One region of the Micromonospora sp. LOL_023 genome, then DNA from elsewhere that is predicted to be linked to it. Evidence: riboswitches for the same ligand, from Rfam matches in the RefSeq annotation. Region 1 holds a riboswitch; the other holds the start of a gene.

Evidence for each region. Region 1 has a riboswitch for cobalamin ahead of metE (5-methyltetrahydropteroyltriglutamate--homocysteine S-methyltransferase). Riboswitches for the same ligand answer to the same signal wherever they lie in the genome.
Region 2: it holds a riboswitch for cobalamin, as region 1 does, so the genes downstream of both, cobN (cobaltochelatase subunit CobN) here and metE (5-methyltetrahydropteroyltriglutamate--homocysteine S-methyltransferase) in region 1, are expected to answer to the same signal.

What each region holds. Positions count from the first base shown of each region.
Region 1 is NZ_JBHMIM010000018.1:16,971-20,378, forward strand. It holds gene metE (5-methyltetrahydropteroyltriglutamate--homocysteine S-methyltransferase) at 1-1,498, opposite strand, end outside; cobalamin riboswitch at 1,616-1,831, opposite strand; gene ACFHVL_RS12150 (recombinase family protein) at 2,574-2,978, opposite strand; gene ACFHVL_RS12155 (recombinase family protein) at 2,985-3,408, opposite strand, start outside.
Region 2 is NZ_JBHMIM010000012.1:46,777-50,184, reverse strand. It holds gene cobN (cobaltochelatase subunit CobN) at 1-1,755, opposite strand, end outside; cobalamin riboswitch at 1,812-1,940, opposite strand; gene cobG (precorrin-3B synthase) at 2,058-3,323, shown strand; gene ACFHVL_RS08845 (precorrin-8X methylmutase) at 3,320-3,408, shown strand, end outside.

The DNA of each region.
Region 1 (3,408 bases):
AACCATGCTCCGTAGCCGCGAAACCGTCCAACTGTTCGCCGAAGTACTGCACCATGTCGTTGCGTTCCGGTTCGCCGTGCACCAGCACATCCAGGCCCAGCTTCTCCTGCAGTCGGATGACATGCTCGACCTCAGCGCGCATCCGCTCGACGTAGCCGTCGTGGTCGAGCCGACCAGCCCGGTACGCGGCGCGGGCCCTACGCAACTCGTCGGTCTGCGGGAACGACCCGATCGTGGTCGTCGGCAACTCCGGCAGCCCCAGCCGCTGCTGCTGCGCGGCCGCCCGATCCGGGTAGTCGCCACGCTGCCGGTCGGCGGGGCCGAGGGCTGCCAGCCGGACACGCACGTCGCCGCGCCGCCACCCGACCGGAGCGACCGGCAGCGGTGCGGGCAGGTTGGCGATGCCGTCGCGCAGCGCCCTGCCGAGCAGGACCACCTCATCGACCTTCTGCCGGGCGAACGCCAGCCGGGCGGACAGCTCCGGGTCGAGTCCGCCTTCGACCGCGAGGTCGACCGGGACGTGCATCAGCGAACAGGAAGTGGCGACGGCGACATGGTCGGCCAGCCCGGCGATGTTCGCTCCGACCGAGACGGCGGCATGCAGGTCCGTACGCCAGATGTTGCGGCCGTCCACCAGCCCGGCGACGATCGTCCGGCCACGCAGCGGCCCGGCGGCGGCGAGCCGGTTCAGATTTCCCGGCCCGGCCGCCAGGTCCAGACCGATCGCCTCCACCGACGTGCCCAGCAGCGCGGGCAGAGCGTCACCGAATTCGCCGAAGTAGGTGGCTACGAAGATCCTCGGCCGCTGAGTGACCTCCGCGAGGCGGGCGTAGGCGCCGCGCAGGGCGTCGATCTCGGCCGGGGTGCGGTCGGCGACGTAGGCCGGCTCGTCCAACTGCACCCAGTCCACCCCTGCAGCCGCCAGCGCGGCGAGGATATCGACGTACACCTCGACCAGCTCGTCCAGCCGGGAGAACGGGTCGTCGCCCTTGGCCAGCAGCAGGAACGTGGCCGGCCCGACGAACACCGGTCGAGTGGTGATACCCAGCTCACGGGCTTCGGCGTACTCACCCAACGCCTTCGCCGGGTTCGGACGGAAGACGAGGCCCGGGTCGATCTCCGGGACCAGGTAGTGGTAGTTCGTGTCGAACCATTTGGTCAGCTCCAGCGCCGGCTCGGCGTCGACGCCTCGGGCCATCGCGAAGTAGGTGTCCAACTCGCCGAGGCCGAGCCGGGCGAACCGGCCAGGGATCGCACCAACGGCGACGGCGGTGTCGAGCATGTGATCGTAGTAGGAGAATGTGTTCGACGGGATCGCGTCGAGCCGGGCGTCGGCTAGCGTCCGCCAGACCTCGGACCGCAGCTCAGCGGCGATCCTCTCCAATTCCTCGGCGTCGATGCCGCCCGCCCAGTAGGCCTCGAGGACCTTCTTCAGCTCACGGTCGGCACCGATGCGCGGATAGCCGAGCACGGTGCTCTGCCCGAATGCGGTAGTCACCAATGGGTCCTTCCCTCGAAGTGCCCGACGGACACGGGAGGGGAGGAAGGCAGGGCACGGCGTGGCACCCGGCTTTCCGCCCTAGCCCTCCCGAGAGGCCGCCGGCGGCGCACACCAGGCGGTGTACGCAGCGCTGGCAGGTCTTCGGACTCGCGGGCGTGACACGTTGGTCGCCTACTGGCCGTCGCTTCCCAGACCTTGCGGTCCAGTGCTTCGTTGACGGCGGTCGTTCCCACTCACCGCTGCGGGGCAGTCCCGGACTCGCACCGGGTTCCCTCTTACGACGCCCCGCCCAACTCGCGGACGGGACGAACCAGCACCGCCCGCCATCGTACGGGCCGCGCCGTCGCGCCGGCGCCAGGGTCCGCCGCACGGGACACCGCAGAGCCCAATACCGGTCAACGAATCGGGGATGCCCGCCTGGGGCCATAGGGGTCTGGAGTAGCTATTCGCTACGTGAGCACCAGTTCATCACGCAGAACGATCATGTAGTTGGAGATCAACTCCGGCTCGGACACGTTATTTCCGCACGAAGGGTGATACCTACTCGCTTTACTGGTGATCCCCGTCCCGCTGGACGGGGATCTTCGCTGTGGTGGTGGCGGGGAAGCTCCCTGCCGGATCGAGCAGGTATGTCGCGGTCGCGGTGTCGACAACTCGGGCGAAGTAGTCACACGACGATCATGTCGTTGTCACGAAGGTAGGCGGCAACCCTGCCCAGGTCCACGCAGCGCAACGCGGGATGGTGACGGTGCAGCCCGCGGTCGTAGCGGAGTGCGTCGAGGAGATGATCTTCCCGGACGTAGAGGGTCCTCGGCCAGGGCGAGACCGTCGTACGGCTACTCGTGTGGCCGTGGCGGCAACGGTAACCGGGACGGCCATGCACCCAATGGGAGTCCATGCACCGGCCACAGACCTCCCAACACACCAACCCCGCCAGGAGATACCGGCGAGAAACGCCATCCGCAGGGACGGGCGCGGTACGCATCGCCTGGACCGCGACGAACCGCTCCTCACTCACCAACGACGGATGAACGACCTGACCGGAAACGACCCACTGCGGAGCCCCGTTGCGTCACTGCACCTCGCGGCCTCGAGCAACAGGGCCCTCAGGCTCGACACCGTCGCGGTCGGCACGCTGCCGGTTCCACACCTGACGGCCGGTGTAACAGGGATTGGCCAGGATCGCCGCGACCGTCGTCAGCATCCAACCCCGGCCACTGCGGTGCCGGTTACGTCCCGGATCAACGGCGGACGGGCAGGCAACACCGGCGTCGTTGAGAGCACGAGCGATACGGGCCACACTGCGACCGGCAAGCCGCTGGGCAAAGATCCACCGCACGCGCGGCGCAGTGACCGGATCAGGCTCCAGACGATGCAGACGCCGATCCCAGGCGGCGTGACCACGATTCGGATGCGGACCCGCGTCAACCAGCCGATAGCCGTACGGCGGCCGGCCGCCGAGATACCGGCCCTGCACCTCGGCCTAGGCGCGCATCGCCGCCATCGTACGATACCGCGCCCGCGACACCTCCCGCTGCGAATGCACACCAAGCAGGTCCAGCAACGCCAACTGCCGGGGATTGTCGAAGTCCACCGGCCCGTACGTCTCCGGCAACCACAACTGCACACCATGCCCGACAAGGATCAGGGTCAACTGCTCAAGCTGCTGACCATGGAAGGCACGCTCGTACTCGCCCACGACGATCGCGTCGAACCCCCGCGCCGGGTCCCCCAAAGCGGCGAGCAGCCGCGCCGTCTGCGGCCGATCCGGCCACGCCACCCGACGGGAGACACCCTCGTCGATGAACTCGGCCACGATCCGACCATGACCAGCCACCAGATCCTCGGCGCAGTCGCGCTGCCACCGACACGACGACACCCGATCCTGAAAGTCGACCGTCGACATT
Region 2 (3,408 bases), on a different contig from region 1:
GCTTTCGGCGCGGGCCATCGGCGGGACGAGATGATCGATCAGGGTGGCGTGCGCCCGCCGCTTGGCCTGGGTGCCCTCACCCGGATCGTTGACCAGGAACGGGTAGATCAGCGGTAGGTCGCCCAGGGCCGCGTCCGGACCGCAGCCGGCGCTGAGCCCGACCGTCTTGCCGGGCAGCCACTCCAGGTTGCCGTGCTTGCCGACGTGCACCACGGCGTGTGCGCCGAAGCCGTGCTCCAACCAGCGGTAGGCGGCCAGGTAGTGGTGGCTCGGCGGCAGGTCCGGGTCGTGGTAGATGGCCACCGGGTTGGCGCCGAACCCACGTGGCGGCTGTACCAGCAGCACGATGTTGCCAGCGGGCAGCGCGGCCAACACGATCTCGCCGTCGCCGGAGCCGGAGTGGTCGACGTACAGCTCGCCCGGTGGCGGACCCCAGTGCTGCTCGACCCGCTCACGCAGGTCGGCCGGTAACCGCGCGTACCAGCGGAGGTAGTCCGCGGCCGGGATACGTACCGGATTGCCGGCCAGTTGCTCCTCGGTGAGCCAGTCCGGGTCCTGCCCGCCGGCGGCGATCAGCGCGTGCATCAGCGCGTCGCCGTCGTCGCGGGCCAGCCCGGGCAGCGCGTCGGGTCCGTCGGCCGGCCCGACGTCGTAGCCGGCGTCGCGCAACGTGCGCAGCAACGCGAGCACGCTGGCCGGGGTGTCCAGGCCGACCGCGTTGCCGATCCGGGCATGCTTCGTCGGGTATGCCGACAGCAGCACCGCGATCCGTTTGTCGCCCGGTGCGATGTGGCGCAGCGCGGCGTGGCGCACCGCGATGCCGGCGACCCGGGCGGACCGTTCCGGGTCGGCGACGTACACCGACAACCCGTCGGCGTCGATCTCCTTGAAGGAGAACGGCACGGTGATCAGCCGGCCGTCGAACTCGGGGATGGCGACCTGGGAAGCCGCATCCAATGGGGACAGTCCGTCGTCGGTGTCAGCCCACGTCTGCCGGGAGCTGGTCAGGCAGAGTCCCTGCAGAATCGGCACGTCCAGTTCGGTGAGCGCGCCGACGTCCCACGCGTCGTCGTCGCCCCCGGCGGAGGCGGTCGCCGGCCGGGTACCGCCGGCGGCGAGCACCGTGACCACCAGGGCATCGGCCTGGCGCAGAGCGGCCAGTAGCCGTGGGTCGGGCGAGCGTAGCGAGGCACAGTAGATCGGCAGCGATCGGCCACCAGCGGCCTCGATCGCATCGCACAGCGTGTGTACGAAGCCGGTGTTGCCGGCCAGGTGGTGTGCCCGGTAGTAGAGCACTGCCACGGTCGGACAGTCCGTCGGTTCCGTCGCCGGGCGGCTGAGCACACCCCACTCCGGTGCCGGCTCGGGCGCGGTGAAGCCGTGCCCGGTGAGCAGCACCGTGTCGGACAGGAAGTGGTGCAGTTGCGTCAGGTTGGCCGGCCCGCCGTGGGCCAGGTAGGCGTGCGCCTGGGCGGCCACCCCGGCCGGCACGGTGGACAGCTCCATCAGCGCCGCGTCCGGTGCCTGCTCTCCGCTGAGTACGACGACCGGCCGTGGGCCGGACAGCAGCGCGTCGAGTCCGTCCGGCCAGGCCCGTCGGCCGCCGAGAAGCCGGACCACTACGAGTTCGACGTCGGGCAGCAGCTGCGGAAGGTCGTCGACCGACAGCCGGGCCGGGTTCGCCAGGTGCCAGTCGGCGCCGCTGGCCCGTCCACTCAACAGATCAGTGTCTGAGGTGGATAAAAGCAGCATCATGGGATGCCTGGTCCTCCCTCGGGGTCCGCGCCCCGGGTCGTCGGTCGCGGCGACCGGAGTCTCCTGGCTCCCGGATCGACGCTCGCCCCGGCCTTCCCGCCCCGTGGATCGGGGCCGTGGCCTTCGGTGGGGTCTGCTCCCCGGTGACAGTGGCGGGACCGCGCCGGAATCACACCGGCTTCCTCCACGTGCCGCCGCAGCTGGCTACCGACAACTGTCACGACTGACAGACGTTTCGTCAAGGTGTGATGAAATCGCCGCGACCACGTCGTCTCCTGGGGGCAGCCCGTAGTATCCGCCGCGTGCCAGCCTCGCCGTCGCCGCCCGTCCGGGGCGGCCCCGACGCCTGTCCCGGCGCGTTGCAGCTGCATCAGGCCGCCGACGGACACCTTGCCCGGATCCGCTGCCCGGGCGGACTGCTCACCGCCGGCCAGCTGACCGCCCTGGCCGCCGCCGCCCGCGAGCTCGGCGATGGGCGATTGGAGCTGACCAGCCGGGCGAACGTACAGCTACGCGGGGTCGACGTCGACGCCGCCGAGGCGCTCGCCGGCCGGTTGAGCGCCGCCGGTCTGCTGCCCACGCCGGGTCACGACCGGGTCCGCAACATCCTCGGCTCCCCCCTTGCCGGGGTGGACAACGTGCCGGACTGGAACGTCGCGGCGCAGGTCCGGGCGCTAGATGCGGCGATCTGCGCCCAGCCGCAGCTGACCCGGCTGTCCGGGCGTTTCCTGTTCGCTGTGGACGACGGGCGCGGCGACACCATCTCGGCGCGTCCCGACGTGGGCCTGCTGCCCGGCACGGACGGATTGGTCGTCGTCGCGCTCGCCGGCGTCGACCACGGACTGCGCACCGGCCACTCCGACGCGGTACGGGTGGCCGTCGCGGTCGCCCGAGGCTTCGTCGCCGACCAGCGGGCCGTGGACGGCACCATCTGGCGGGTCGGTGACCTGACCGCCGCCGAGGTGGCCCGGATCATCGCGCGGGTCGCCACCGAGCCGGGGGTCCACCAGGTGCCGACGGCGCACCGGCGGCCGCTGCCACGGCACATACCCGAACCGTCGGTGGGCGTCCTGCGTCGCCCCGACGGCGACCACGCTCTGGTCCTGGCCGTCCCGTTGGGACGGCTCACCGCCGGGCAGGCAGACCTGCTCGCCGCCGCCTCGCCGCAGCTACGGATCACCCCGTGGCGGGCGGTGGTGCTGCCCACCGTCATCGACGCGCCGGACTGGGCGGGTCGGCTGCGCACCGCAGGACTCGTCACCGACCCCGGATCACCCTGGCTCGGCGTCACCGCCTGCGCCGGCCGGCCCGGGTGTCTCCGATCCCGGGCCGATGTCCGGGCCGACGCGACAGCGGCGCACGGCGACCGGTCGGACCCGGCCGGGGTCGGCCTGCCGGTGCACTGGATCGGCTGTGAACGTGGCTGCGGTACCCCGACCGGCCGGGTCGTGCGGGTGCTCGCCACCGGCGACGGCTACCAGGTGGACGCCACCGGCCGGTCCGCCGTCCACGTTCTACCAGGCGCGGCGTTGGCCGCCGCCGTCCGCACCGCACGTGAGGAGCCGTGATGGAACACGTCCGCGACGGGGCCGAGATCTACCGGCAGTCGTTCGCCACCATCCGAGCCGAGACCGACCTGAGCCGGTTCACCGC